DNA from 3 places in the Streptosporangium sp. NPDC049078 genome. Region 3 is predicted to be linked to each of the others. Evidence: predicted binding sites of a transcription regulator. Region 3 holds the regulator's gene; each other region holds the start of a gene.

Region 1 (10,276 bases), on a different contig from region 3:
GATCGGCATGGCGGTCCAGGCCCCGCCGCTGAAGCTGATGTCGGGCATCCCCGACAGACGGACGATGAGCGACTTCGCGCACCGCTACGCCGACCAGTGGATCGCGGCCCAGCGCGACGGCCTGCTCTCCTGCCGGGTCACCATCCCGGTGCACACCCTGGAGATCCCCGGCCTGCGCGACAAACTGGACCAGTTCGAGCGGGCGGGGGCCGAGGTCCGCACCCTCGACACGGTGCCGAGCTGGTTCCTCATCGCGGGGGACGACGCCGCGGGCATGCCCGCCCAGTGGGGCGGCACGCTGCCCGAGAACGCCTACAACTTCCACCTGGTGAGGGCTCCCGTCGTGGTGGCCGCGCTGCGCTCGCTCTTCGAGGAGCTGTGGGCCCGCGCCGCCCGCCTGCCCTGGACCCACCGCGACGACGGGGTGGTCCGGGTGCTGCGACTGGCCGGCCAGGGCGTCACCGACGAGATGATCGCCCGGCAGCTGGGCGTCTCGGTCCGCACGGTGCGTGCCAGGTTCGCCGACGCCATGGCCGAACTGGGGGCGCAGTCGCGGTTCCAGGCGGGGGTGGAGGCCGCCCGGCGCGGCTGGCTCACCTAGGCTTCCCCGGGGCTTCCCCGGGGCTCACCCGGGCCTCCCGGCACGGCCGCCGCCCTCGGGCTCCCCCGAGGTCTCCCCTGCCACCTGGACCTTCGCCCCCCACCGCCGGGAACCCTCGGCATCTCCAAGTTGCCCGCACTGTCCTAAAGCGTCCCACTCATACAGTTCGGAACTCGTCTGTCACATCCAGGCCATAAGGTGGGATCGTGCTCGACGATGTCCCTCGCGACCCATTCGCGGATGACCCCGACGACCCGGCGGCGGCGCTGGGCGATGCCGACGATCCCGAGCCCTTGACGACGGACGAGCGCGACGAGGCCATGACCGACCTCGCCGACGTGGAGGTCTTCCGCTCGCTGCTGGAGCCTCAGGGCGTGCTCGGCCTGGTGCTCGACTGTCCGGAATGTGGAGAGCAGCACTACTTCGACTGGGAGCTGCTGCGCGGCAACCTGCGCCAGATGATCGAGAACGGCCAGCCCCAGGTGCACGAGCCCGCCTACCAGCCCAACCCCACCGACTACGTGAGCTGGGAATACGCCCGTGGTTACGTGGACGGTGTGATCGACACCGAAGAACACCGCTGATCCACGTCGTCGACCAGGGCCGCCAGCAGCGCGACCGCGACGTCCGAGGTGGAGACGGGCGTCCTGCCCGAGAGGGCCTCCACGAGCTCGTCGGTCTCGGCTACCGCCGGGTCCTCGTCCGGCCCGTATCTACGAACCGGACGGCGCGGGTGAACCGTTGTCATGATCGTTCTCGCTCCGGGTCGTCGCGATCCCCGTCCCGCGGCTCGGGCCTGCGCTCGCGCCCCCTCTTCGACGGCTCCGCGGTCAAGCTATCGACTCCAGCTCCGCCATCGCCCGCAACCGGGCGAGCGCCCTGTGCTGGGCCACACGAACCGCACCTGGTGACATGCCGAGTACATTACCGGTCTCCTCGGCGGAAAGACCCGACACCACTCGGAGCATGAGCAGCTCGCGTTGGTTGTCGGGCAGCCTGGACAGCAGCCGGCGGGCGTGTTCGGCCTCGATGTAACGCACCACCGTCTCCTCGGGCCCCGGCCCCTCGTCGGGCCCGTCAGGAAGATCCTGGGTGGGCACGGCGGATCGCACGGAGCTGCGCAGCGCGTCGGCCACCTTGTGAGACGCGATACCGAAGACGAAGGACGCGAACGGGCGTCCCATGTCCCGGTATCGGGGCAGCGCGGACAGCACCGCTATGCATACTTCCTGGGCCACGTCGTCCGCGATGTGATACTGGCCGGAAACCCGGCCCAGACGACCACGGCAATATCGGACGACCATCGGCCGCAGTTGCGCGATCAGAGATTCGATCGCGGTGCGATCCCCCTGAACGGCGAGGCTTGTCAGATCCTTGAGATCATCCCTGTGGGCGACCCCATCAGACCTCGTCGCAAGCCTCACCCCATTTTTGGCGTCGGCGACGCATCCCTCGGTCACGTTAGGCATGATGCCCGCCCCGATAGTGACTGTCGTCATCGCAAACGGCTACGGATTGGTCACATTGAGGCGGAGTAACGGGGCGTAATCAAACAGCGACGACAACGACTACAGAATGTGCAAATATTTCATTCGATTGCCAAATACGTCGTCTATTCGCTAGAACCGCGTTTGGTCTTCCGTCCGACATGACGCTTGAGATCGTTTTCGGTTTACCGCGAAACGCGAACGGCTCGCGCCTCCTGCGAGACGCGAGCCGTTCGGAACCGCTTCGGAACCGCTGAGGAATCAGTGGCCGTGGCCGTGGCCGTGACCCTGGCCGGCGGCCGGGGCCTCCTCCTCGGGCTTGTCCACCACGAGGGCCTCGGTCGTCAGCAGCATGCCGGCGATGGAGGCGGCGTTCTGGACGGCCGAGCGGGTGACCTTGACCGGGTCGATGACGCCCTGGGCGATCAGGTCGCCGTACTCGCCGGTGGCGGCGTTGAAGCCCTGGCCGACGGACAGCTCGGTGACCTTCGCCGTCACGACGTAGCCCTCAAGGCCGGCGTTCTCCGCGATCCAGCGGGCCGGCTCGACGAGGGCCTTGCGGACGATGGAGACACCGGTCGCCTCGTCACCGGTCAGGCCCAGGTCGTCGAGGACCTTGGAGACGTGGATGAGCGCGGAGCCACCGCCGGAGACGATGCCCTCCTCGATCGCCGCACGCGTCGCCGAGATGGCGTCCTCCAGGCGGTGCTTCTTCTCCTTCAGCTCCACCTCGGTGGCCGCGCCGACCTTGAGCACGCAGACACCGCCGGAGAGCTTGGCGAGACGCTCCTGGAGCTTCTCGCGGTCCCAGTCGGAGTCGGACTGCTCGATGGCGAGCTTGATCTCCTTGACGCGGTCGGCGATCGCCGCGGCCTCACCGGCACCGTCGACGACGGTGGTGGAGTCCTTGGTGATGACGACGCGCCGGGCGGTGCCCAGCACCTCCAGGCCGACGTGCTCCAGCTTGAGGCCGATCTCCTCGCTCACGACCTGGCCACCGGTGAGGATGGCGATGTCCTGCAGCATGGCCTTGCGGCGGTCACCGAAGCCCGGCGCCTTGACGGCGACGGAGGTGAAGGTGCCACGGATCTTGTTCGTGACGAGGACCGCGAGGGCCTCGCCCTCGACGTCCTCGGCGATGACCAGCAGGGCCTTCTTCGTCTGCGCGATCTTCTCGAGCAGCGGCAGGAAGTCGGCGACAGAGGCGATCTTGCCCTGGGTGATCAGGATGTAGGGGTCCTCCAGGATCGCCTCCATGCGCTCCTGGTCGGTCACCATGTAGGGCGACAGGTAACCCTTGTCGAACTGGAGACCCTCGGTGAACTCGAGCTCCAGGCCCATGCTGTTGGACTCTTCGACGGTGATGACACCGTCCTTGCCCACCTTGTCGAACGCCTCGGCGATCAGCTCACCGATCTTGGCGTCCTGCGCGGAGATCGTCGCCACATTCGCGATCTCCTTCTTGTCCTCGACCGGGCGGGCCGACTCGATCAGCCGGTCGCTCACGGTCCTGGCCGCGATGTCGATGCCGCGCTTGAGGGAGAGCGGCTGCGCTCCGGCGGCCACGTTGCGCAGACCCTCGCGGACCATGGCCTGGGCCAGGACCGTCGCGGTGGTGGTGCCGTCACCGGCGACGTCGTTGGTCTTGGTCGCCACTTCCTTGGCCAGCTGGGCGCCCAGGTTCTCGTACGGCGTCTCCAGCTCGACCTCGCGGGCGATGGTGACACCGTCGTTGGTGATGGTGGGCGCACCGAACTTCTTGTCGATGACGACGTTGCGGCCGCGCGGGCCCAGCGTCACCTTGACCGCGTCCGCGAGAGCGTTCACGCCGCGCTCGAGAGCTCGGCGCGCGTCCTCCTCGAACGACAGGGTCTTCGGCATGACAATCCTCTCTATAAGTACGTCGGCGCATCAAAGCCCCGGGCGCTGACGCGACCCGGGGCTCGATACGTCATCTTTGTGAAGCGAGAACTACTTCTCGATGATGGCGAGCACGTCACGGGCGGAGAGCACGAGATACTCCTCGCCGTTGTACTTCACCTCGGTGCCGCCGTACTTGCTGTAGAGGACCACGTCGCCCTCCTTGACGTCGAGCGGAATCCGCTTCTCGCCCTCGTCGTCCCAGTTGCCGGGACCCACCGCGAGGACCTTGCCCTCCTGCGGCTTCTCCTTGGCGGTGTCCGGGATGACCAGACCGGAAGCGGTGGTCTGCTCGGCCTCAAGCGGCTGGACCACAATGCGGTCGCCGAGCGGCTTAACGGGAACCTTGGTGGCGGTCGTCACGTCGGACCTCCCCTTCAGATATGAATGATCTAGAAGAGGCGACCAGCGGTCTGCCGTCGCGGGTGTCAGACCTGCCTCGTCGCATGTATTTGGCACTCTCACCGGGAGAGTGCCAATACGGAACAGTATGCAAGGTGGCCTTGACAGTCAACACGAAGCACCCCTTCTCCGCTTCACGCGAACGTCAAACCAGGTGGAAGCCCTACGGCGAAGCCCTGCGGCCGAGGCGGTAGCGTCGGCCGATGTGAATCTCGACGCATTCCGGGAGCTCCTCACCCAGCGCGGCCAGGAGGCCCTGGGCGCCGCGGCCGAGACCGCCGCCGACGACCCGGTGACCGCGGTGACGAGGTTAAGGAAGATCTACGACGCGGACCTGACCTCCGCGGCGCTCACCCAGGCGACGCTCAGGCTGCGCGCGAGGGAGAAGTTCGGCGCCGACGCCGATCTCATGTACTTCACCCGGACCGGCCTGGAGCAGGCCACCCGCCGCGAGGTCGCCGACCACAGGGCGCGGCGCCTCCCCGCGGGCTCGCGGGTCGCCGACGTCTGCTGCGGCATCGGCGGCGACCTCCTCGCCCTGGCCAGGGCCGGGTGCTCCGTCGAGGCCGTCGACGCCGACCCGCTCACCGCCGCGATCGCCCAGGCCAACGCCGACGCCCTGGGCTTCGGCGACCGGGTCTCGGTCCGCGCCGCCGACGCCTCCACCCTGGACCCGGCCGCCTTCGACGTCCTGTTCGCCGACCCCGCGCGCCGCGGCGCGCGGGGCCGGACCTTCGACCCGATGGGATACTCACCGCCCTGGCCCGCCGTGCTGGAGATGGTGGCCCGAGCCGGGGCCGCCTGCCTGAAGGTCGCCCCCGGGATCCCGTACGAGTTCGTCCCCGAGGGCGCGGAGGCCGAGTGGGTCTCGTACAAGGGCGACGTCAAGGAGGCCGTGATCTGGTGCGGTGCGCTGGCGGGCGAGACGGCGCGCAGGGCCACGATCCTGCCGTCGGGGGCCACGATGACCCCCGACCCCGCCCTCGGCGATCCCGCCACCGGCCCCGCGGGACGCTACATCTACGAGCCGGACGGCGCGGCGATCCGCGCCCACCTGGTCGCGGAGATCGCCGCGTCGGTCGGCGGGCACCTGCTCGACCCGCAGATCGCCTACATCACCGGTGACACCGCGACGCCGACGCCGTGGGCGTCGCGGTACGAGGTCCACGAGACGCTGCCGTTCTCGCTCAAGCGGCTGCGGGCGGCGCTCCGCGAGCGCGGCGCCGGCAATGTGACGATCAAGAAGCGTGGCTCAGCGGTGGACGTCGACCGTCTCAGGAAAGACCTCCGACTTTCCGGCGGGGAATCCGCGGTGGTCATTCTCACCCGAATCGGTGACCGACCGTTCGCCTTCGTGTGCACCCCCGACTGACCGGCGGATCATCACCATCTGACCAGCCAAAATAGTCAATTCTTCCAGCCAACCGGCAATTCCTTTCTTTTATTCTCGCTGCCAGAAAACCCTGATCCAGGGGCTAAGGTTGCCGGGCGGGAGTTCTCTCTCGCCTGCGTTTCCCTCTCGTTCATCAGCAAATCCCATCAAACCCAACCGCGCGGCTGAGCGTCGGCGAGCGAAGGAGCTCTCGGTGGATCACTCCGACCACACCCTGCTCCAGGCGGGCGGCCAGGCCGCCATCTCCGACCGGATGCGGGAGCTCCTCGCCCGCGCGGCACAGGACCACGTCTACGAGCAGCGCACCCAGGGGGCCGTGCTCGACGAGATCCGGCGGCGCCTGGAGGGCATGGAGTGGGTGCTTCGCGAGGTCAGGGAGCGCGAGATCGGCGGGCTGAACGGCACGCTGGAGTCCGTCCACGGCCGGCTGGACGACATCGCCGCCCGCCCGCCCTCCTGGGCCGAGGGCCTGGCCCAGCACGTCGAGGCGATACGCGACCACGTCGACGCCGTCGGCGAGCGGGTCGACTCCCTCGGCCGCCGCGTCGACACCGTCCGCGACCGGGTCGTCCCCCTGGGCGAGCTGCCGAGCCTGTGGACCGACCTCGGTTCCGTGGGCGAGAGCATGGACGAGGCGCTCACCCGCCTACGGGCGATCTCCGACGGCACCCAGGGCCTCGACGAGCAGGTGGGGCAACTGGCCGAGCACCTGGGCAGGCTCCAGGCCGACATGGGCGTCGCGGCGCACCGGTTCAGCCGCCTCGACCGGGCCGTGGCCGACCTCTCCCAGCGCACCGGGCGCGTCGAGGCGGGGATGCTCGACCTGGTGGCGAGCGTCCAGCAGGCCGTCGGCACGGCCACGGACCGGATGCTCGCCGCCGTCGAGCAGGTGAACGGCAAGGTCGACCTGGTGAGCGGAAGGGTCGAGCAGGTGGGCGCCAGGGTCGACCTGGTCGCGCCGAGGATCGACGAGTGCACCGCCGCCGTCGAGAGCCGCATCGACAGGCTGGACGGCCATCGCATGACGGCCGGTGGCCGCTTCGACACCCTCGACGAGCGCCTCGACGACATCGAGGGGCGCCTCACCTGCCGGATGGACGTCATCGACTCCCGGCTGTCCACGCTGGACGGGCGCGCGGAGAAGTCCGCGGAGCGCCTGGAGAGCCTGGACGAGCGCCTGGAGGACCTGCCGGCCGTGCTCGGCGTCGGCGCGCTCATCGGCGTTCAGACCGCCGAGCAGCGCGAGCGCTTCGACTCCCTGGACGAACGCGTCATCAGGGCGGAGGCGGCGCTCTCCCCTCTCGCCGAGACGCTCCGCGCCCTGCCCGACCGCGACGAGCTCTCCGAGGCCCTGAGCGAGACCGTCGAGCCCGCGCACGCCGACCTCACCCGTCGTCTGAGCGCCCTGGAGGAGACCATGCTCGCCCTGGCCGAGGCGTTGCTCCGTCCCACCAGGGGCGACAAGGACTGACCTCGGTTCTCCGCCGAGGGCCGCTCCGGGCCCTCCCCGGTCCAGCTCGGCCTTCGCGGAAGATCCCGCCCGGCCTCCCCGGTCCCGCTCGCCCCTCGCGGAAGATCCCGCCCGGCCCTCACCGTGTGGGGAGACCCGGGCCTCGCGGGGAGAGGGCGAACCGCGCGAGAAGCACGGACGCCGTCAGCCGGAGCGGGTGGCATCGGCCGCCGGGCGCCTCCCCGCGCCTTCGACGACCTTCGCCTCGCGGCACAGGTTGTTCCTGACCACCGAGAGCAGGGACGACAGCTCGTCGGTCTGCTCGGCCGTCAGTCCGTTGGTCATCCGCCGGTGCACCTCGGCGAGGACCCGGTCCACCTCCGGGCGGAGCGCGTGCCCCTTGGGCGTGATGTCGACGATGCTGATCCGCCGGTTGGCGGGGTCGGGCCTGCGGCTGACGAAACCGCTGCGCTCCAGGCGCTGCAGGGTCTTGGTCATGGTGGACACGTCGACGCCGACGATTCTCGCCAGGGCGTTCTGCGACTGGGGGCCGTTGTCCCACAGCGCGCCCATCACACGCTCCTGGCCCGGGTAGAGGTCGATCTCGCCGAGGAGGTCGGCGAGCAGCACGCGGTGGCCGCGAGTGGCGTAGGCCATCAGGCAGTTGAGGTCGTTGTCGTAGTCGCCGCACTCGCCGGCGGACGAGGGACACGCCCCGGCCTCGTCACCTCCTCCGGAGAGGGCCTCGGGTGTCGTGCCGCGCTCTTCGGTCACGTCGCGCTCTTCGTCGATCGACAACTCCGCCATGGTCGGATCCTTCCGCTCTCCCCGAGACTACCCGCTTGCATGTTGGCCGACCAAGTTGTAGAACTACTTATTGGCTAGCCAAGTTGGCCAGCCAACAAAAGGAGTTCACCATGCCGTTCTCACCGTTCACGCTCGCCGGCCTCCAGCTGCCCAACCGCCTGGTGATGGCGCCCATGACACGCTCTCGGGCCTACGTCGACGGAATCCCCTCGTCGCTCACCGCCCTGTACTACGCCCAGCGGGCCTCGGCGGGCCTGATCATCACCGAGGGGGTCCAACCCAGCCAGGCCGGCAAGGGCTACATGAACACCCCGGGGTTGCACACCGACGAACAGGTGGCCGGATGGCGTGAGGTCACCGACGCCGTCCACGCGGCGGGCGGCAGGATCTTCGCCCAGATCATGCACGCCGGCCGGATCGGCCACCCCGACAACACCGGCGCGCTTCCCTTCGGGCCGTCCGCCGTACGACCGGCGGGGCAGATCTTCACGCCCACCGGCCTGCAGGACTACCAGACCCCGCTCGAACTGACGACCGCCCAGGTCGAGTCCACCGTCCAGGACTTCGCCGACGCCGCCGCACGCGCCGTGGAGGCGGGCTTCGACGGGGTCGAGTTGCACGGCGCCAACGGCTACCTCATCCAGCAGTTCCTGTCGCAGAACGCCAACCTGCGCGACGACCACTTCGGCGGCTCGCCGGAGAACAGGATCCGCTTCGCCGTGGAGACCACGCGGGCGGTCGTGGACCGGATCGGCGCCTCCAGGGTCGGCATCCGCCTCTCGCCGGGCAACGGCGCGGGAGACCTGGTCGAGGACGACATGCACGAGATCTACCCGGCGCTCGTCTCCGAGCTCGCCGCGCTCGACCTCGGCTACCTCCACCTGGTGGCGAGTTCCTCCGAGGAACTCAACCAGGAGATCCAGACGCTGTGGCCGAACGCCCTCATCGTCAACGACCCCTCGATCGACGCCCCGGTCGAAAGGGTCACGCGGTGGCTGGAGCGTGGCGCCGACCTGGTCTCGCTGGGCCAGTCGTTCCTGGCCAACCCCGACCTGCCGCTCCGCCTCCGCCTCGGCGCCGAGCTCAACCAGGCCGACTTCAGCTCGGCCTTCGGCGGCGACCACCGCGGCTACACCGACTACCCGGTACTCACCCTGCACTCCGTCTAAGGCACCCGTGGTGAAGTACCTCCGGGAGGAGGAAGCCCTCGAAGGAGAAACCCTCGGGGCGGCCCCCGGAGGAAGAACCCGCGGCAAAGGGGAGAGCTCCGTGCGGCCGCCGCCCAACGGGGGCGCGACGGCCGACGGGCGCACACGGACACGCCGGCGGGGGTCCAACGCACGAACACCCCCGGCGGGGTCGGCGGGCGCGCGAACGCCCTCGGCGGGGGTTCGACGGAGCGCGCGGACGCCCTCGGCCGGGCGTCATCCCCTGACGAGGACGGGCCCGTCAGACGTGGACGGTGGTGATGGGCATCGAGGAGTCGGCCGGGATGTCCAGCCGCGACGGCGTGATGCCGGCCGCGACCAGGTCCGAGCCCAGGGCCGCCACCATGGCGCCGTTGTCCGTGCACAGCCCGGGGCTGGGGACCCGCAACCGGACACCGGCCGCGTCACAACGCTCCTGGGCCATCGCCCTCAGCCGGGAGTTGGCCGCCACCCCGCCACCGATCAGCAGGTCGTGAACGTCGTACTTGGCGCACGCCTGCAACGCCTTGCGGGTCAGCACGTCGACGACGGCCTCCTGGAACGACGCCGCCACGTCGGGCACGTGAACCGGCTCCCCCGCCTTCTCCCTCGCCTCCACCCATCGGGCCACCGCGGTCTTCAGGCCGGAGAAGGAGAAGTCGAGCGTCCCGTCGTCGTACTTGCCGCGCGGGAACGCGATCGCCGCGCCGGAGCCGTCACGGGCCACCCTGTCGATGTGCGGCCCGCCGGGGAACGGCAGGCCGAGCACTCTCGCCACCTTGTCGAACGCCTCGCCCGCGGCGTCGTCCACCGTGGAACCCAGCGAGATGACGTCCCTGGCGACGTCGGGCACCAGCAGCAGCGACGAGTGCCCGCCGGAGACCAGCATCGCGATGCAGGGCTTGGGCAGCGCCCCGTGCTCCAGCTGGTCCACCGCGACGTGGGCGGCGAGGTGGTTGACGCCGTACAGCGGCACGCCCAGGCCCAGCGAGTACGCCTTGGCCGCGGCGACGCCGACGAGCAGCGCGC
Region 2 (10,276 bases), on a different contig from region 3:
CTGCACCGCATCACCGGCATAGCCGACATCGTCTGAGATGCCTCCCGCCGGTCTCACGAGGGGCGGAAAGGCCGCGCCGGCCCGGCGTGCCGTAAGAGGCCAGGAGGTAGTCTCGGGTGCGGGACGGGCCCGCCGCGAACCCGGCCGGCGGTCGGCGTTCGGCGGTCCGATGATCCGGCGACGGCGCGTCGTTCGCCGCGCCGCTCACCGGGGTGCGAGGGTCCCTTTCCGGGTCCCCTCCGGGCTCCGCCCCCGGGAAGCGACCGAGTCCATCCGCCCATGGCCCACGACCTACGCCCCATATCGTGTCAGTTGACGTTCTGAGCTCCACAGAAGCGAGAGATCCCCATTGAGCAGCGGTCACTCAGAAGGCCCCAGCACCAACCCGGACGACTGGAAGAGCCCCTACACCACAGGCCCCGGCCAGACTCCGGGCCACGAGCGGCAGCCGTACGGCTACGAGCAGACCCGGCAGGATCACCAGCCCGGCTACGCCCAGCCCGATTACGCCCAGCCGGATTACGGTCAGCCTGACTACGGTCAGCCCGGCTACAACCAGGTCCCGGCCTACGGCGAGCCCTCCGGTTACACCGACCCCGGATACGGCCAGGGCTACGGACAGGGTTACGGCGAGCAGCCCTACGGACAGGGTTACGGACAGGGCTACGGGGGTTACGGATCCCCGCCGCCTCGCAACGTCGAAGGTGTCAGGACGCACGGGATCGTCGCCCTGGTCATCAGTATCACCCTCGCGCTGAGCTGCTTCGTGAGCCCCGGCGGCATCGTCGGCACCATCCTGTCGGGCATCGCGCTGGGCAAGGTCGACGCCGACCCGCAGGGCGCGAGAAACCTGCTCAAGTGGACCTGGATCAGCGTCGGCGTCAACATCGCGCTGCTCGCCCTGGGCATGACCTTCTTCATCGTCGCCGGCGTCAACGGCGCCTTCGACTCCTGAGCGGGCCGGGGCCGTACACGACGAACCGGTGGGCGTTCACGGGTGCGACCATGAGCCGAACCGCCGTAGCCTGTGGTAACCGAGGGAGAAGGCCGCTGTGACTGACGGACCATTGATCGTCCAATCGGACAAGACCCTGCTCCTTGAAGTCGATCACGAGCGGGCCGGGGAGTGCCGCAAGGCGATCGCGCCGTTCGCGGAGCTGGAGCGCGCCCCCGAGCACGTGCACACCTACCGGATCACCCCCCTGGCGCTGTGGAACGCGCGGGCCGCCGGGCACGACGCCGAGCAGGTGATCGACGCGCTGATCGCGCACAGCCGTTACCCCGTGCCGCACGCGCTGCTGGTCGACGTCGCCGAGACGATGTCGCGCTACGGCAGGCTCCGCCTGGAAAAACACCCCGTCCACGGCCTCACCCTGACCAGCACCGACAAGGCCGTGCTGGAGGAGGTCCTGCGCGCCAAGAAGATCCAGCCGCTGCTGGGCGAGCGCCTGGGCGACGACGGCGTGGTGGTCCACCCGAGCGAGCGCGGCAACATCAAGCAGCACCTGCTCAAGCTGGGCTGGCCCGCCGAGGACCTGGCCGGATACGTCGACGGCGAGCACCACCCGATCGTGCTCACCGAGGAGGGCTGGGAGCTGCGCACCTACCAGCGGGAGGCCGCCGAGGCGTTCTGGCACGGCGGCTCCGGCGTGGTCGTGCTCCCCTGCGGGGCGGGCAAGACGATCGTGGGCGCGGCGGCGATGGCCCAGGCGAAGGCGACGACGCTGATCCTGGTGACCAACACGGTCTCCGCGCACCAGTGGAAGCAGGAGCTGCTCAGGCGGACCTCGCTGACCGAGGACGAGATCGGCGAGTACACCGGCACGAAGAAGGAGATCAGGCCCGTCACCATCGCCACGTACCAGGTGATGACGACCCGCAGGCAGGGCGTCTACCGGCACCTGGAGCTCTTCGACGCCCGTGACTGGGGTCTGGTCGTCTACGACGAGGTGCACCTGCTGCCCGCGCCGATCTTCCGGATGACCGCCGACCTGCAGGCGAGGCGGCGGGTGGGCCTGACCGCGACGCTCGTGCGCGAGGACGGCAGGGAGGGTGACGTGTTCTCCCTGATCGGCCCCAAGCGGTACGACGCGCCGTGGAAGGAGATGGAGAACCAGGGCTGGATCGCCCCGGCCGACTGTGTCGAGGTGCGGGTGACGCTCACCGACGAGGAGCGGCTGGCCTACGCGATGGCCGAGTCCGAGGAGCGCTACCGGTTCTGCGCGACCACGCCGTCCAAGACGCGGGTGACCGAGGCGCTGGTCCGGCGGCACCCGGACGACCAGGTCCTGGTCATCGGTCAGTACATCGACCAGCTCGACGAGCTCGGCGAGCACCTGAACGCACCGGTGATCAAGGGGGAGACGAAGGTCAAGGAGCGGGAGCGCCTCTTCCAGGCGTTCCGCGACAGGGAGATCCAGGTCCTCGTCGTCTCCAAGGTCGCCAACTTCTCCATCGACCTGCCGGAGGCGGCGGTGGCCATCCAGGTGTCGGGCACCTTCGGGTCCCGGCAGGAGGAGGCTCAGCGGCTGGGCCGGGTGCTGCGGCCGAAGGCGGGCGGGGGCGGGGCACGCTTCTACTCGGTGGTGAGCCGTGACACCGTGGACCAGGATTTCGCCGCCCATCGGCAGCGGTTCCTCGCCGAGCAGGGGTACGCGTATCAGATCATCGACGCGGACGACGTGCTCGCCGGAGATTGATCTCACACAGCGAACACGTCGTCGATTTGTGTCAGGTCCACGAAATCCCGCGGGCTTTCGACAAACAAACCACCCCCTCGCTAGGCCTCAGGGCCACTGGCGACATACCCCCATGATCTGCGGGACTCACCGGGTTCGCCTCGCTTTTTCGCCATTTCCATGGAGAATTACAGAGAGTGTCAGGGCGATTACGGAACGATCGGATCGCCGACGAAGAGAACGCTCTCTTCGATCATCAGACGCCCACCTCAGCGGCCGTTGGAACGGTAAAACGATTTTTGTCTCCGCGCGCCACCGGCACCGGAGCAGCGCCCGCCGTGTTTCGTCGCCGCGTGTCCCCGGCGCCCGCGCGGCATCCGCCGTATCCTCGTTCACCGTTAATCCTTTTGAGACTCCGCGGGGCCGTCGCTAAGCTGGTCGATTCGCTGCCCGATGACCACCACCTCCGTTTATCGAATGGGAGGCGCTTCAGCGTGCCCGCACATCAATTGGCCCCCGACATAACCGACGACTCCGCCCGGATCCTCGCCGCCGAACGCGAGCATCTGGCCGTCTCCAGAGCGGCGCTGCGCGCGATGCGCGAGCACGCCCGGTCCCTCTCCTCCGACGCCGCCGGAGACTGGGTCTCCCAGCAGATCCTGCAGGCGCTGCTCGACCAGCGCGTCGAGGCGCTCGCCGACCACTCCGGCACGCCCCTGTTCTTCGGCCGCCTCGACCGCGAGGCCGGAGACGACCTTCCCAGCACGGTCTACGTCGGGCGCAGGCACGTCCACGACGACAGCAGCCGTCCCCTGGTCATCGACTGGCGGGCACCGGTCTCGCGGGCCTTCTACCAGGCGAGCCCGTCCGACCCGATGCGCGTCGCCCTGCGCCGCAGGTTCGGCTACCGGGGCGGCGACCTGACCGCGTACGAGGACGAGCACCTCGACCAGGGCGGCGCCGCCCTCGCCCAGAGCAGGATCCTCACCGAGGAGATCGAGCGCCCCCGCTCGGGGCCGATGCGCGACATCGTCGCGACGATCCAGCCCGACCAGGACGAGATCGTCCGCTCGGACCTGGGGCGGACGGTGTGCGTCCAGGGTGCCCCCGGCACGGGGAAGACCGCGGTGGGCCTGCACAGGGCGGCCTACCTGCTCTTCACCCACCGCGAGCGGCTCGCCAGGTCGGGCGTGATGATCGTCGGTCCGAACCGGGCGTTCCTCTCCTACATCTCCTCCGTCCTGCCCGCCCTGGGCGAGGTCAAGGTCGACCAGACCACGGTCTCCGGGATCCTCGGCGACCACTCCGCCCCCGAGGACCCCGCGGTCGGCACCGTCAAGGGCGACGCGAGGATCGTCCCCGTGCTCCGACGCGCCCTGTGGGCGCACGTCGTCAAGCCCACCGAGGGCGTGCTGTTCACCAAGGGGATCAACCGCTACCGGGTGGCCGACCACGAGGTCCGCGAGATCGTCGCCTCGCTGCGCGGCACCGTCCGCTACGGCCCGGGGCGCGCCACGCTCGCCCAGCGCCTCGCCCACCTGGTGCTCGTCCGGATGGAGCAGCGCGGTGAGTCTCCCGACGACCGGGTGCAGGACGCGGTGGCCAGGTCCAAGCCGGTCAGGGCGCTCGTGGACGCGGTCTGGCCCAAGCTGACCCCGCAGCAGGTGCTCCACCGGCTGTTCAGCGACCCCGCCTTCCTCGCCGCCGCCGCCAAGGACGACCTCACGGCCTCCGAGCAGTCGCTGCTGCTGTGGGCGAAGCCTCCCAAGTCCTTCCGCTCGGCGAAGTGGTCGGCGTCCGACGGCGCGCTGATGGACGAGCTGGCCGACATGATCGAGCGGACCGTCCCGCTGGGCCACCTGGTCGTGGACGAGGCCCAGGACCTGTCGGCGATGCAGTTGCGCGCCCTCGGCCGGCGCTGCCGCACCGGCTCGGCCACCGTGCTGGGCGACCTCGCGCAGGGCACCACCCCCTGGTCGGCCCGCTCCTGGACCGAGGTCCTCACCCATCTCGGCTTCGAGGACGGTGCGGTCACCGAGCTCACCCTCGGCTTCCGTGTGCCCCGCGAGGTCCTCGACTACGCGGCCAGGCTGCTGCCCTCCGTCGCCCCTGACCTGGCCGCCCCCCGGTCACTGCGTCCCGGCGCGGGCTCCCTGTCGGTGCGGCCGACACCCGACCTCGCCGAGGCGCTGGCCCGTGCCGCCGAGGAGGCGCTCGCCCGCGAGGGGTCGATCGGCGTCATCGTCCCCGACGCCTCGGTGGGGGCCGCGTCCGAGGCCCTGTCCCACCTGGATCACCGGGTGCTGAGCCCCGACACGGTCGAGGACCACCGTCTCCTGGTCGTCCCGGCGTCCCTGGCCAAGGGCCTGGAGTACGACCACGTGATCGTGGCCGAGCCCGCCGAGATCGTCGAGGCGGAACCGCGAGGGCTGGCCCGGCTGTACGTCGTCCTGACCCGGGCCGTCACCTCACTCACCGTCCTGCACACCGGGGAGCTTCCCTCCCAGCTCGCCGGGTGACGTTGTCTGTCCGGTCGGCGCCAGACGGTACGAACTCCTGGGCCGGGGCACCCGGTTCGCTGCTCTGATCCCGAAAGGACTCTTGCCGACCGGGATGACACCGACGACCTTTCTGGTCCTGGTGCTGATCACCGACACGCTGTCCGCCTCCAGGTCGGTCACATAGAGCCAGGTGCCGTCCGGGGAGATCGTGATCCCGAAATGAGCCCCCTCGACAGAGATGGTGTCGATGACCTCGTTGGTCCTGGCGTCGATCACCGCCACGCCCTCCGGGATCAGCGTGGTCACGTAGACAAGGGCGCTGTCGGCGGAGACCACGATCCTGGAAGGAGCGCTACTGACGGGGATCGTGGCGACGACCTTGTTGGTCCTGGTGCTGATCACCGACACGGTGTCGGAGCCCTGGTTGGCCACGTAGACGTAGAGGCCATTGGGGGCGAACCTGATTCCGAACGGGTTCTTGCCGACCAGGACGGTGGCGATGACCCTGTTGGTCAGCGTGCTGATCACCGACACGGTGTCGGAGCCCTGGTTGGCCACGTAGACACGGCGGTAGGGAATGGCGGTGATCCTGAACGGGTTCTTGCCGACCGGGACGGTGGCGATGACCCTGTTGGTCAGCGTGTTGATCACCGACACGGTGTCCTTTCGCACATCGGTCACGTAGACACGGGTGCCGCCGTAGGAGACGTCGATCCCGATGGGGCTGCCGCTGACGGGGATTGTCGCGGTGACCTCCCTGGTCGTCGCGTCGATCACCGACACGGTATCCGACTGCGAGTTGGCCACGTAGACATGCGCGTTGTCGGGAGCGACCGCCACCCCGACGGGGTTGTCACCGACGGGGATGCTCGCGGTGACCTCGTTGGTCGTCGCGTCGATCACCGACACGGTGTCCGACTGCGAGTTGGCCACGTAGACGACGTTGTTCGGCGGCGTGTCCGCCGCGTCCGCGGTCGTCGGCGTCACCGGACCGACCATGACGACCAGCGCCACCATGATGGGAAGGGCACGCAACCTCCACCCACCCTCAGGTGTTTTCCAGTGGTGGTGATACATCGTCATCCTCCGCCGCGCCGTCAAGGAACCCGTTGTCGCAACAAACACCTCGTTCTACGACCACAGGGCGTCGCGTTCAGGAAACGACGCACCGGCTCGCACTATCGTTTCACCCGCCTTGGTCCATTCATTGCCTGGCGGCACCGAAGCCGGCCGGACGACGTGGAGGTGACCGCGTCCTTTCGGCCCCACCCGGCCTTGCGAGCCCCTTCTCGCCCATGACTCCGCACACCGGCCGCCGGATCGGGCTCCGTCTCTCCCCGCCCCTCCGGTGGCGCCCTCAGGACGGCCCTTTCAAGGAGGTACGACGACCGATGGCCGACATCACTCGGGAAAACACGCCAAAGAGGCGACCCCGAAATGTCGGGGTCGCCTCTTTGACTGAAAGCGGTTGGACTCAGAAGTCCATGTCGCCGCCGCCGGGCATGGCGGGAGCGGCCGCGGCCTTCTCGGGCTTCTCGGCGATGACGGCCTCGGTGGTGAGGAACAGCGCCGCGATGGACGCCGCGTTCTGCAGTGCGGAACGCGTCACCTTGGCCGGGTCGATGATGCCCGTCTCGAACAGGTTGACGTACTCGCCGGTGGCGGCGTTGAGGCCCTCACCCGCGGGAAGGTTGCGCACCTTCTCCACGACGACGCCGCCTTCAAGGCCGGCGTTCACCGCGATCTGCTTCAGCGGCTCCTCCAGAGCCTTCTTCACGATCGCGGCACCGGTGGCCTCGTCGCCGGAGAGCTCCAGCTTGTCGAACGCCTTCGCGCCGGCCTGCAGCAGCGCCACGCCACCGCCGGGGACGATGCCCTCCTCGACGGCCGCCTTCGCGTTGCGAACGGCGTCCTCGATGCGGTGCTTGCGCTCCTTGAGCTCGACCTCGGTCGCGGCGCCGGCCTTGATGACGGCCACGCCGCCGGCCAGCTTGGCCAGGCGCTCCTGGAGCTTCTCGCGGTCGTAGTCGGAGTCGGTGTTGTCGATCTCGGCGCGGATCTGGTTGACCCGACCGGCGATCTGCTCGGCGTCACCGGCGCCGTCGACGATGGTGGTCTCGTCCTTGGTGACGATGACCTGGCGGGCGCGGCCGAGCTGGTCCAGGGTGGTGGACTCCAGCTTGAGGCCGAGGTCCTCGCTGATGACCTGGGCACCGGTCAGGATGCCGATGTCGCCCAGCATCGCCTTGCGACGGTCACCGAAGCCGGGCGCCTTGACGGCGACCGAGCGGAACAGGCCACGGATCTTGTTCACGACCAGGGTGGCCAGGGCCTCGCCCTCGACGTCCTCGGCGATGATCAGCAGCGGCTTGCCGGCCTGCACGACCTTGTCGAGAACCGGGAGCAGGTCCTTGTTGGCGGACACCTTGGAGTTGACGACGAGGATGTACGGGTCGTCGAGGACGGCCTCCATACGCTCCGGGTCGGTGACGAAGTACATCGAGGTGAGGCCCTTGTCGAAGCGCATGCCCTCGGTGAGCTCAAGCTCGAGACCGAAGGTGTTGCTCTCCTCGACGGTGATGACGCCTTCCTTGCCGACCTTGTCCATCGCCTCGGCGATCATCTCGCCGATCTGCGGGTCGCCCGCGGAGATGGACGCCGTGGAGGCGATCTGCGCCTTCGTCTCCACGTCCTTGGCGAGCTTGGACAGCTCCTCGGAGACGCGCTCGACGGCGGCCTCGATGCCCTTCTTCAGGGACATCGGGTTCGCGCCGGCGGCGACGTTGCGAAGACCCTCGCGTACGAGAGCCTGGGCGAGCACGGTGGCGGTGGTGGTGCCGTCACCCGCGACGTCGTCGGTCTTCTTCGCGACCTCCTTGACGAGCTCGGCCCCGATCTTCTCCCACGGGTCTTCGAGCTCGATCTCCTTGGCGATGGAGACACCATCGTTGGTGATGGTGGGGGCGCCCCACTTCTTCTCCAGCACGACGTTACGGCCCTTGGGGCCGAGGGTCACCTTGACGGCGTCCGCGAGCTGGTTCATGCCGCGCTCGAGACCGCGCCGGGCGTCCTCGTTAAACGCGATCATCTTGGCTGCCATACGGCTAACCTCCCAGAGAAAGGGTGGCTTACACCGGACCGAGCCGACGCCCGCGACGGCATGTGGGCCCACGACTCCGTTCGGCGGGCCCCATCGCCTCGATCCAGGATTGGCACTCTCTATGCGTGAGTGCCAAGAATCTGTTTAGCACTCTACCCCGACGAGTGCAAGCCGCGCCTCGTTGACCTGGGCCGCGCGTGGGACGATCTTCAGCTTCTCGTCATGTCCGCGAAGATCCCGCGTCACGTCGGCGTACGCGATGCGTCGTCATCGGCGTCATCGGGGCCTTTGGGGGGCGCTGTCGGGCGCTGTCGGACACCGTCGTCATTGCCGTCGTTGCCGTCGTTGGCGCATGCCCGAACGACACGAACGCCCGGCTCGCCGGATGAGGGCGAGCCGGGCCTGGGCGGTGGGGGTTCAGCGGACCGCGAAACCTCGGGACCCGCCGACTCCTCCCTGCGAATTCATGAAACGGCTGCGTCAGACCGCCCGGACGGATTCCGCCTGGGGACCCTTCTGCCCCTGGGTGATCTCGAACTCGACCCGCTGCCCCTGCTCCAGGGCACGGTAGCCATCCATCATGATCGCGGAGTAATGGACGAACACATCCTTACCACCGTCTACCGCGATGAAGCCGTAGCCCTTGTCCGCGTTGAACCATTTGACGGTGCCCTGCGCCACTTGCGACTCCTCTTACTGGTCTTAAAGGACGACGCCCATTCCTCTCGCGAAGTCCCCAATCTCCGGGGCGGACTTCGCCACGTCGATCGTTCCGACCATACCTGTGGGAAGCGGTCGGGCAACAGAGTCAAGCACCAAACTACCTCTTTACGAGAGCTTTTATCACGAGGAGAAAGTTTCATCATCACTGCTGGTTAGTCAGGGGTTACATTATTCGTGTACGCGGCAAATATGAGCTTCTGTCATAAAACACGGCACCCGCCCGGCCGGAGCCGGGCGGGTGCCGTGGATTCGCGGGTGCCCCTGGGGATGACGCGGTGCGACGCGAGGCGGTCAGGGCCGCGTCAGGGCGGAGGAGTCAGCCTCCGGCCACCGCCGGGATGATGGAGATCTGAACACCGGAGGGCGTCGCCGTGTCGAGGTTGTCGGCGAAACGGACGTCCTCATCCCCCACGTAGACATTGACAAAACGTCGGATCTTTCCCGATTCATCGAGAATCCGGGCACCGATCCCCGGGAAGTCCGCGTCGAGCTTCTGAAGAACATCGCGCAGGGTCTCGCCTTCTCCGTTCACCTCGGCGGCACCATCGGTGTAAGTCCGGAGAATCGTCGGAATCCGCACAGAAACGCTCATAATTCAGTACCTTTCACGATTTCTAGGCGATAGCCGCACGGAATGCGTCAAGAGAGGGTCGAATCACTGCGGTCGGGCGCGCCTCCGCGGCCACCGCGTCCAGGGTCTTGAGACCGTCGCCGGTGTTGAGGACCACGGTCTCGGCGTCGGGGTCGAGCGTGCCCGAGGCGACCAGCTTGCGCAGCACCCCGACGACGACGCCTCCCGCCGTCTCGGCGAAGATGCCCTCGGTTCTCGCCAGCAGTCGGATCGAGTCGACGATCTCGGCGTCGGTGACGTCCTCGACCGCGCCGCCGGTGCGGCGGGCGATGTCCAGGACGTACGGTCCGTCGGCCGGGTTACCGATCGCGAGCGACTTGGCGATCGTGTCCGGCTTGACCGGCCGGATCACGTCGTGGCCCGCCTTGTAGGCGGAGGAGACCGGGGAGCACCCCTCGGCCTGGGCGGCGAAGATCTTGTACGGGCTGTCCTCGACCAGGCCGAGCGCGATCAGCTCCTTGAAGCCCTTGTCGATCTTCGTGAGCTGCGAGCCGGAGGCGACCGGAATGACGATCTGGTCGGGAAGGCGCCAGCCGAGCTGCTCGGCGATCTCGTAGGCGAGCGTCTTGGAACCCTCCGCGTAGTACGGGCGGAGGTTGACGTTGACGAAGCCCCACTGGTCGCCCAGCTCGTCGCCGATGAG
Region 3 (10,276 bases):
CAAGGCACTGGCCTACCTGCGACAGTCGGTCGTCAACCGATCACGTTCGGTGCTTCGGCATCGAGCGGTCGTCGAGAAGTACGCGCCCAAGGGCATGCCCGACGCGCCGAGCGCCGAGAACGGCGCGATCGGCGAGTTCGAGCGTTCCGCCGTCATCGAAGCGCTGCGCGGGTTGCCCGCACGCCAGCGGGAGGCCCTGGTCCTGCGTTACTACGGAGACCTGTCCGAGGCGCAGATCGCCCACGCGATGGGCATCAGCAAAGGCGCGGTCAAGAGCCACACGGCTCGTGGCATGGCCGCCCTACGAACCTCACTGGAGCAACTGTCATGACCGACTCCCCGGATGAGTACGGCGAGCTGCTTCGCCGCGCGCTCAGCGCGGAGGCGAACTCGGTCGTCCCCTCCCCGGACGGGCTGGAGATAATCCGCGGCCGCATCGAGCGGCGCGGACTCCGCGGGCTGATGTGGTGGCGTGCCGGAGCCTCCGTCGCCGGTGCGGTCCTCGTCGCGGCGACCGTCGTCATGGTGGTTCCCCAGTTCCGCGAACAGGTGATCCCTCAAGTGAGCACCGAAGGGGTCAAGTACGCCGAGTCGACTCCTCCCGTCGACGGGTCCGCCACCTCGCGCCCCCCTGCGGCCTCCTCGCAGCCACCGTCCGCCCACGCCCCGCTTCCGACTCTCGACAGGTCGGGCGGCCCCGGCGCCACCATGCTCCCGCCGACGCCCACACCGTCCAGGAGCGCGGCGTCCAGCACCCGGCCGTCCAGGACCGACTCGGCGCCGACGCCCCGGGCTGCGCCGACGCCGACGCCGACCTGCCCCACTCCCCCCGACAGCCCTGAGGTCGAGCCCAGCGGGATCATCAGCAAGTGCGAGGAGATCGAGGCGACCCCGACGCCGTCGCGATCGAGGCCACCGGCCCCCTCGGAGAGCCCGTGCTCGCCCGACGAGTGCGCCCCCTCGAGCGACGTGTCGCCCCCCATGCCGACGGAGGCGAACACCCTGGCTCCGGCCCCCATCCAGAACTAGCGCGGTAACCGGTCACGGCGAGCCGTGACCGGTTTTTGTCTCACGGCTGCCGAGAACCTCACGGCGCGGATCCCCCGGGCCCCGTGGTCGCCGTGCGATCGGTGGCGCGCCGGCAGGGGCGTCCTACCAGCGGCCACTGCGCGTCTGGAGCACCGCCGCCGCGACGACGCCGGCCGTCGAGGTGCGCAGCACCGTCGGCCCGAGCAGCGCGGGCACCGCCTTGGCCTCGCGGAACGCGGCGATCTCCTCCCCCGACACCCCGCCCTCGGGTCCGACCACCACGACGATGTCGCCGCCCGCGGGGAGAGGCAGGCCGGACAGCGGGGAGGTGGCCTCCTCGTGCAGTACGACGCCCAACGCCGCCGCCGACAACAGGCCGGCCACCTTCGCGGTGGACGCGAGCTCCGTCACCTCCGGCAGGTGAAAGCGGCGCGACTGCTTGCCCGCCTCGCGCGCCGTGGAGCGCCAGCGGGCCAGCGCCTTGGCCGCCCGCTCGCCCTTCCACTGGGTGACGCACCTCGCCGCGGCCCAGGGGACGATCACGTCGACCCCCGCCTCGGTCATCATCTCCACGGCCAGCTCGCCCCGGTCGCCCTTGGGCAGGCCCTGGACCACGACCAGGCGCGGCGACGGCACGGGCACGTCGTGGCGGCGCAGCACCTCGACCCGGAGCGAGTCCCTGCCCGCCTCGGTCACCACACACTCGGCGACGGAGCCCGCCCCGTCGGTCAGGTCGAGCCGCTCACCCGCCCGCAGCCGCCGTACGGCCGCCGCGTGGCGCCCTTCGGGACCGCCGAAGACGAACTCCGGCCTGGCCAGGTCGGCCGGGTCCGCCAGGAAGACCGGGACGGTCATGGGCCGTCCGGGCGGACCGCCCCGAGGTGCCCCCGGCAACGCGACCGGGACGACGCCTCGGGACGGACCCGACGCCCCGGCCGGGAACCCGCACCGGGCAGGGTGCGGGCCGGACCGTGACGACGCGACCGGAAGCGGGGCGGAGCGGCCGTTGAGACCTGGTCAGCGGCCATTGAAAGCGTCCCGCAGGCGGGAGAAGAAGCTCTGCTGACCGGGGGCGAACTTACCGGGCGGGCGCTCCTCGCCGCGGAGCCTGGCGAGCTCCTTCAGGAGCGCCTCCTGCTCAGCGTCGAGGCGGGCGGGGGTCTCCACGTTCACATGGATCAGCAGGTCGCCTCGGCCCGTCTCGTTCAGCCGTTGCACGCCCCGCCCGTAGAGGGGGATCGTCTGCCCGGACTGCGTGCCGGGACGGATGTCGAGCTCCTCGGCGCCGTCGAGCGTCTCCATGGTCAGGATGGTGCCGAGCGCGGCCGCGGTCATCGGGATCTGCACGGTGCAGTGCAGGTCGTCGCCGCGCCTCTCGAAGATCTCGTGGGGACGCTCGACGATCTCCAGGAACAGGTCTCCGGGCGGACCCCCGCCCGGGCCGATCTCGCCTTCGCCGGCGAGCTGGATGTGGGTGCCGTCCTCGACACCGGCCGGGATGCGGACCTTGATGGTCCGGCGGGTGCGGACCCGGCCGTCACCCGAGCACTCCTGGCAGGGGTTGCGGATGATCGATCCGAAGCCGCCGCACTGGGGGCAGGGGCGGGAGGTCATGACCTGGCCGAGGAAGGACCGGGTGACCTGGGAGACCTCTCCCCGGCCGTGACACATGTCACAGGTGTCGGGGTGGGTGCCGGCCGCGGCCCCTGAGCCCGTGCAGACCTCACAGACCACGGCGGTGTCGACGACCAGCTCGCGGGTGGTGCCGAAGCCCGACTCGCGCAGGTCGAGCTCGACCCTGATGGTCGCGTTGCGCCCGCGGCGGGCACGGGAGCGGGGGCCTCGGCCACCGCCTCCACCGGCCGCGCCGAAGAAGGCGTCCATGATGTCGCTGAACGGGAAGCCAGCGCCGAAGCCCCCGGCGCCCGCACCGCCGCCCGCGGCGAACGGGTCGGCACCCATGTCGTACATCTGCCGCTTGCCGGAGTCGGACAGGACCTCGTAGGCCTGTGTGATCTCCTTGAAGCGCTCCTGAGTCTCAGGATCGGGGTTGACGTCGGGATGCAACTCGCGTGCCAGGCGGCGGTACGCCTTCTTGATCTCTTCCGCACTGGCGTCACGGCGCACCCCGAGGGTGCCGTAGTAGTCGCTCTTAGCCACTTTTCGTTGACCTCTTATGATGCAGCCAGAATCTGGCTGACGTAGCGTGCCACCGCGCGCACCGCGCCCATCGTGACCGGGTAGTCCATTCGCGTCGGGCCCAGCACACCGAGCCGGGCGAGTTGCTTGTCCCCGGAACCGTATCCAGCGGCGACGATGGATGTGCCCTGGAGTCCGGTGTAGGGGTTCTCCGAGCCGATCCGCACGGTCAGCGCGGAAAGGTCCGAGGTCTCACCGAGCAGTCGCATGAGCACGACCTGCTCTTCCAGGGCCTCCAGCACGTCGCGGAGCCCGACGGTGAAGTCGGCTCCCGCGAGGTTGGCGGCCCCGGCAAAAACGATCTTCTCATCATGCCTGTCCACCAGGGACTCGAGCAGTACGGACAGGATAGTCGCCGCGAGCGGTCGATCCTCCGCGGGCAACCGCTCCGGCAGATCGGCGACCCGGTCGGGAACGCTGGTGAGCCCGCATCCGTCGAGGGAGGCGTTGAGCATCGCACGCAGGTGTGCCACGCGCTGCTCGTCGACGACGTCGGGCACCTCGATCACGCGCTGCTCGACCCTGCCGGTGTTGGTGATCAGCACGAACATCAGCCGGCGCTCGCTCAGCGGCACCAGCTCGACGTGCCTGACCGTCGAGTGGGTCAGCGTCGGATACTGCACCACGGCGACCTGCCGGGTGAGCTGGGCCAGCAGCCGCACCGTCCGCATGACGACGTCGTCGATGTCCACGGCGCCCGCGAGGAAACTCTCGATCGCCTTGCGTTCCGCGCTCGACAGGGGCTTCACCTGCGAGAGCCTGTCGACGAAGAGCCGGTAGCCCTTGTCGGTGGGCACCCGGCCGGCGCTGGTGTGGGGTTGGGCGATGTAGCCCTGCTCCTCCAGCATCGCCATGTCGTTGCGGATCGTCGCCGGGGACACCCCCAGGTTGTGCCGGTCCGCGAGAGCCTTCGACCCCACCGGTTCGTTGGTGGACACGTAGTCCTCGACGATGGCGCGGAGCACGGCGAGCTTGCGGTCGTCGACCAACGTGGTCACCTCCCTGCCTGCGTTCAGAGGGAAACACGAGGCTTGGCACTCTGTGTTCCCGAGTGCCAAGTGTACGGCCCCCGCACGGAAGGCGCGATAAGCGAAAGCGGTGGATGATGACGGCAAGCCTTTGTCAAGTCAACTGCTATCGCGATCCAAGCGGTACCCACCACAATTTGCACATGTCCAACGATTTCGGTTCTTATCCGGGCGACGCCTCCCGCGGCCCCGGTCACGGCGGCCCTCAGCAGCCGTATGGTCAGCAGTACGGCCAGCAGCAGCCCGGCCAGCAATACGGCCAGCAGCCGTACGGCCAGCAGCCCCCCTCGTACGGTTACGCCCCTCCCGGTTACGGCGCCCCGCAGGGACCGCCCCCCAGCGGAAAGATCAAGCCTGGCATCGGGTGGATCGTCGGGGTCTGGTTGCTCGCCCTGGTCAGCATCGTCGTCGGCATCGGCGGCTTCGCCGGTGGCATCCTCGGCGCGGTCACCGACGCGGCCCCGACGCGGACGTTCGCCCCCGGCGAGACCGCGACGGTCGCGCTCGACCCGGCGGACAAGCCGGCGATCTACGTCGCCACCGGCGGGCCCACCAAGTTCGAGTGCACGCTCACCGGCGGTACGAGCACGCCCCGCCTGCAGAAGCCGGACATCCAGCAGACCGTCGCGGGATCCGACGGCGTCACCTGGGAGATGGGCCTTCGGGTCGGCGTGGACCAGGCGGGCGACTACCAGGTCCAGTGCTCCGCCGACCCCGCCGACGGCACGACCTTCGGCGTGGGCAGGGAGCTGTCCGCCGACTCGCTGGTGGGCGGGGTGGCCGCCCTGTTCTTGATCCCCGGTATCGGGATCCTGCTCGCCATCGTCGTGACGATCGTCGTGCTGGTGAAGCGCAGCGGCGCCCGCAAGCGCCAGGCCGCCGCCGCGTCGTCGATGGGGCAGTGGGGACAGCCGGGACCCTACGGCAGGTGACGCCGGTGTTTGCTAGCGTCCCACCTGATCCCCGGCGAGAGAGGGTGGCGGTCGGTGATGTACGAGCGTGACGTTCTGGCGGGAGACTGGCGGCGCCCGCGCAGGGGGACGATCCCCCAGGTGCCCGCGGAGCTCGACCTGGTCGTCGAGGACGCCGACGGCGGCTTCTGTGGCGCCGTGGTGGCCTGCGACAAGGAGGCCGTCACCCTGGAGGACCGCTTCGGGCGCCGGCGGGTCTTCCCGCTGGAGCCGGCCGCCTTCCTTCTGGAGGGCAGGGTCGTGACACTCGTACGACCCGCCGCCGCGTCGCGTGGCCCGAGGCGGAGCGCGTCGGGTTCCATCGCGGTCGAGGGCCTGAGGGCCCAGGTCGCGAAGGAGAGCCGGATCTACGTGGAGGGCGTGCACGACGCCGCGCTCGTGGAGAAGGTCTGGGGGCACGACCTGCGGGTCGAGGGCGTGGTCGTGGAGTATCTGGAGGGGGTCGACCACCTGCCCTCGATCGTCGAGGAGTTCGGCCCGGGGCCGGGGCGGCGGCTGGGTGTGCTCGTCGACCACCTCGTCCCCGGTTCCAAGGAGAGCCGGATCGCCGCGCGGATCTCCTCACCGCACGTACTGATCGTCGGGCACCCTTTCGTGGACGTCTGGCAGGCGGTCAGACCGCACGCGCTCAGGATCCCCTCCTGGCCGTCGGTGCCCCGCGGGGTGCCCTGGAAGGAGGGTGTCATCGCCGCGCTGGGCTGGAATGTGGAGCCTGCCGCCGCATGGCGCCGCATTCTCGGATCGGTCACGACATATGCCGATCTGGAGCCAGAGCTCCTCGGCCCCGTCGAGGAGCTGATCGACTTCGTGACGGTTCCGGACGAGGACGGATAGGCCGTCAACCCATCAGGAGGGGACATGAGCGAGAACCCCGAAGGCCCATCGGCCGACGACCCGACGCGGCGGGTCGGCAACCCTCCGCCGGACCACTCCTGGCCGGGGCAGAGCACCCCACCCCCGGACCAGGGATACGGGCCCGGCGGCCAGGGTCACCCCCCACCGGGCCAGGAATACGGATCCCACGGGCAACCGGACCAGCGGTACGGGGGCTACCCGCCCTACACCTCCCCGTACGCCTCCGACGGCTACCCGGGTGGTTACCAGCACGGATACCCCGAATACGGGGCGTACGGCCCCCCGCCGAGATACGGCCACCAGGCGCCCCCTGGAACGTACGGCCCGCGACCGGGCAGCGACGACACCACCATGGCGATGCTCGCCCACCTGCTGGGCCTGCTCACCTCCTTCGTCGGGCCGCTGGTGCTCTATCTGGCGAAGAAGGACGAGTCGCCCTACGCGCGCGACCAGGCCGCCGAGGCGCTCAACTTCCAGCTCACGGTGCTGATCGCCTACGCCGTCTGCTGGGTCCTGGCGTTCGTGTTCATCGGTTTCCTGCTGATGTTCTTCCTCTGGGTCGGATCGATCGTCATGGCGATCGTCGCCGCGCTGGCGGCCAACCGGGGAGAGACCTACCGCTATCCGATAAACATCCGCTTCGTCGACTGACCCGCCCGGCGGACCGGCCGGTGCCCCGGAGCTCTCAGGTGAGATCCCGGACCAGGGCGTCCGCCAGGAGACGACCGCGCAGGGTGAGCACCGCACGGCCCGCCTTGAACGGCTCCACCTCCAGCAGGCCGTCGGCGAGCGCGCGGGCGACCACGGGCGGGCGTTCCAGCTCGCCGAGCGGGAAACCCCGGGCGAGCCGCAGTTCCAGCATCAGCCGCTCCACCGCCCGGTCCTGAGGGTCCAGCACCTCGCGCGCGTGCGCGGGCGAGGTGCCCTCGGCCAGACGCCGGGCGTAGGCGGCGGGGTGCTTCACGTTCCACCAGCGAGTGCCGCCGACGTGGCTGTGCGCCCCGGGACCGACGCCCCACCAGTCGCCGCCGGTCCAGTAGAGCAGATTGTGCCGGCAGCGCCCGGCCTCCGAGGTCGCCCAGTTGGACACCTCGTACCACTCGAACCCCGCCTCGGCCAGCATGGCGTCGGCGATCAGGTAACGATCGGCGGCCACGTCGTCGTCGGGCATCGGGAGCTCGCCGCGCCTGATCCTGGCGGCCAGCTTCGTTCCGTCCTCGACGATCAGCGAGTACGCGGAGACGTGGTCCGGCCCCGCCTCGATCGCCGCGGCCAGCGACGCGCGCCAGTCGTCGTCGCTCTCCCCCGGCGTGCTGTAGATCAGGTCGAGGTTGACGTGGTCGAACCCCGCCTCCCTCGCCTCCCGTACCGCCCGCGCGGGGCGGCCGGGGGTGTGGCGGCGGTCCAGCACCTGGAGCACGTGCTCGCGGGCGCTCTGCATCCCGAAGCTCATCCGGTTGAACCCGCCCGCGCGCAGCTCCGCCAGGTAGGCGGGATCCACCGACTCGGGGTTGGCCTCGGTGCTCACCTCGGCGCCGGGGGCGAGCCCGAACTCCTCCTCGATCGCCTTCAGGATCCGTACCAGATCCCCGGCGGGGAGCAGGGTGGGGGTTCCTCCGCCGAAGAACACGGTCTCGACCGGGAGACGCGCGGCGCCGAGGTTGGCCCGCGCCCGCCGCACCTCCTCGACGGCGGTGTCCGCGTAGTCCTTCTGCGAGGCGCCGGGGCCGAGCTCGGACGCCGTGTAGGTGTTGAAGTCGCAGTAACCGCACCGGGTCACGCAGAAGGGGACGTGGACGTAGAAGCCGAAGGGCCGCTCGCCGAGTCCGGCGAGCGCGCTCTCCGGGAGCTCGCCGGAGGCGGGTACGGGATCCCCGTCGGGAAGTGTGGATGGCACGCCCCAAGTCTGCCGCTTTCCCCGCGATGCCCGGTACGCCGAAGATCCGATGCTCAGGGACACCGACCGGCTCGAAGCCAGGGCCGTCGGCTTCGAGCCTCGGCTCTCGCCTATCGACCGGAGTCGCCGCCGTCGGCGAGGACCGTGGCCGGCGGAGGCGGGGGCCAGACCTTGCGGTCCTGGCGAGGCGACCGGGCACGGCCCCTCGGGGCCGGGTCGTCCGGCGCGGGCGGCCGGGGGCGCTCGTCCGGTGGAAGATGCTGCTGCCAGTCGGCGGGATCCTGCCGCCACTCTTCGGGCGGGATCCTGCTCCCGCCCGGAGGGACGCCCCCGGAAGGCCGCACCGAAGGGGTCTGAGCCGACGGGGCCTGGAGCGGCGGGAACCCGGCCGGCGAGGACCGGCTCGCCGAGGGCAGGCCCCCCGTGGACGCCCCACACCCGGGACATCGCGACAGCCCGCGCACAGGGGTGCCACATCGGTTGCAGAACGCCTGCTGCTCCATGCCTTACCAAGGTAGTCGAAGCATCCTGCCGTCCACCGGTCAAAACGCCGATGGCCGTTGACGGCCAGATCGCGCAGGTCTACGATCCGGGAAAACTTAAAGGAAAGTTTCCTATAAGTTACTATTCCAAGCAGTGGAGAAGCCCGTGCAGAGACTCCTCCGTAAAGTGATCGCGACAGCCCTCGCCGCGGGTCTCGTGGCGGTGGCCGCGCCGGCCCCCGCCCAGGCTCAGGCATCTCAGGGACTCCAGGGACACGGTGACCGCTACAAGCGGGTCGCCTACTTCGTCCAGTGGGGCATCTACGGTCGCAACTACCACGTCAAGGACATGGACACCAGCGGCGCCGCGGCCAAGCTCACCCACATCAACTACGCCTTCGGCTTCGTCAACGCCGAGGGCTCCTGCTACTCCCCCGACCCGTGGGCCGACTGGCAGCGCCCGGTGCCCGCCGAGCAGAGCGTGGACGGCGTCGCCGACGTCGAAGGGCAGGCGCTGAACGGCAACCTGAACCAGCTGAAGAAGCTCAAGGCCAAGCACCCCGGGCTCAAGGCCCTGATCTCCCTCGGCGGCTGGACCGGCTCGAAGTACTTCTCCGACGCGGTGCTGACCCCCCAGGGCCGCGCCAAGCTGGCCTCCTCCTGCATCGACCTGTGGCTGAAGGGCAACCTGCCCGGTACCGCCCCCGGCACCGGGGCCGGCGTGTTCGACGGCATCGACCTCGACTGGGAGTGGCCCGGCTCCTCAGGGGAGGTCGGCAACATCATCCGCCCCGAGGACAAGCGGAACTTCACCCTGTTCGTCGCCGAGATCCGCCGCCAGATGAACCAGTTCGACCAGCGCACCGAGCTGACCGCCTTCCTGCCCGCCGCCGCCGCGAAGATCGACGCGGGCTTCGAGGTCCGCGACGTCTTCAAGCAGCTCACCTTCGCCACCATCCAGGGCTATGACCTGCACGGCTCGTGGGAGACCGTCACCGGCCACAACGGCAACCTGTTCAACGACCGGCGCGACCCCCACCCGGTGAAGTACAGCGTGGACCAGACGGTCCGCGACTACCTCACGCGCGGCGCACCCGCCAAGAAGCTCGTGGTGGGCGTACCGGCGTACGGCCAGGGCTGGACCGGCGTCACCGGCGGGAAGAACGGCCTGTACGGCACCGCCACCGGCCCCGCTCCCGCCACCTACGCCGCCGGAAGCGAGGACTACAAGATCCTCGTGAAGAAGCCGGGCAAGCGCCACCGCGACCTGCTGACCGGGACCGTGTGGCTCTACGACGGCAACGAGTTCTGGTCCTACGACGACCCGGCCACGCTGTTGCAGAAGGCGGCCTACATCCGCCTGAAGGGCCTCGGCGGTTCGATGATGTGGTCCATCGACCAGGACGACACCCGGGCGTCGCTCACCTCGGCGCTCTACAGCGTCCTGCGCTGAGCGATCCCCCTCATACCGGGCGAGGCCGCAGGATCTGGATCACCAGCGGCCTCGCCCGCACGTTTCAGCTATTTCTTGGCCTTGTCCGTGGAGGACTCGGTGGACAGCGCGGCGACGAACGCCTCCTGGGGCACTTCGACCCGGCCGACCATCTTCATCCGCTTCTTGCCCTCCTTCTGCTTCTCCAGCAGCTTGCGCTTCCTGGAGATGTCGCCGCCGTAGCACTTGGCGAGGACGTCCTTGCGGATGGCGCGGATGTTCTCACGGGCGATGACCCGGGCGCCGATCGCCGCCTGGATCGGCACCTCGAACTGCTGCCTGGGGATGAGCTCGCGCAGCTTCTTGGCCATCTCGACCCCGTA

Evidence for each region. Region 3 encodes HrcA, which represses chaperone genes, less so after heat shock. Its sites were predicted from a motif close to TTGGCACTCTCNNNNNGAGAGTGCCAA; they were not measured.
Region 1: the regulator HrcA is predicted to act here: its motif matches at 4,461-4,487, upstream of groES (co-chaperone GroES).
Region 2: the regulator HrcA is predicted to act here: its motif matches at 8,389-8,415, upstream of groL (chaperonin GroEL).

What each region holds. Positions count from the first base shown of each region.
Region 1 covers NZ_JBEZEL010000001.1:449,476-459,751, forward strand. The annotation lists gene AB0B90_RS01820 (helix-turn-helix transcriptional regulator) at 1-601, shown strand, start outside; gene AB0B90_RS01825 (DUF5319 family protein) at 808-1,185, shown strand; gene AB0B90_RS01830 (hypothetical protein) at 1,146-1,349, opposite strand; gene AB0B90_RS01835 (sigma-70 family RNA polymerase sigma factor) at 1,432-2,100, opposite strand; gene groL (chaperonin GroEL) at 2,350-3,969, opposite strand; gene groES (co-chaperone GroES) at 4,060-4,371, opposite strand; gene AB0B90_RS01850 (class I SAM-dependent methyltransferase) at 4,616-5,782, shown strand; gene AB0B90_RS01855 (hypothetical protein) at 5,997-7,274, shown strand; gene AB0B90_RS01860 (MarR family transcriptional regulator) at 7,458-8,060, opposite strand; gene AB0B90_RS01865 (alkene reductase) at 8,171-9,229, shown strand; gene tsaD (tRNA (adenosine(37)-N6)-threonylcarbamoyltransferase complex transferase subunit TsaD) at 9,510-10,276, opposite strand, start outside.
Region 2 covers NZ_JBEZEL010000022.1:138,614-148,889, forward strand. The annotation lists gene AB0B90_RS32715 (helicase C-terminal domain-containing protein) at 1-36, shown strand, start outside; gene AB0B90_RS32720 (hypothetical protein) at 350-955, shown strand; gene AB0B90_RS32725 (DNA repair helicase XPB) at 1,053-2,699, shown strand; gene AB0B90_RS32730 (AAA family ATPase) at 3,173-5,197, shown strand; gene AB0B90_RS32735 (YncE family protein) at 5,147-6,214, opposite strand; gene groL (chaperonin GroEL) at 6,654-8,279, opposite strand; gene AB0B90_RS32745 (cold-shock protein) at 8,760-8,960, opposite strand; gene AB0B90_RS32750 (MoaD/ThiS family protein) at 9,319-9,594, opposite strand; gene thrC (threonine synthase) at 9,617-10,276, opposite strand, start outside.
Region 3 covers NZ_JBEZEL010000002.1:270,357-280,632, forward strand. The annotation lists gene AB0B90_RS04195 (SigE family RNA polymerase sigma factor) at 1-331, shown strand, start outside; gene AB0B90_RS04200 (hypothetical protein) at 328-1,029, shown strand; gene AB0B90_RS04205 (16S rRNA (uracil(1498)-N(3))-methyltransferase) at 1,153-1,884, opposite strand; gene dnaJ (molecular chaperone DnaJ) at 2,047-3,189, opposite strand; gene hrcA (heat-inducible transcriptional repressor HrcA) at 3,204-4,217, opposite strand; gene AB0B90_RS04220 (hypothetical protein) at 4,400-5,188, shown strand; gene AB0B90_RS04225 (DUF3097 domain-containing protein) at 5,246-6,061, shown strand; gene AB0B90_RS04230 (DUF4870 domain-containing protein) at 6,086-6,733, shown strand; gene hemW (radical SAM family heme chaperone HemW) at 6,768-7,979, opposite strand; gene AB0B90_RS04240 (glycoside hydrolase family 18 protein) at 8,628-9,914, shown strand; gene lepA (translation elongation factor 4) at 9,983-10,276, opposite strand, start outside.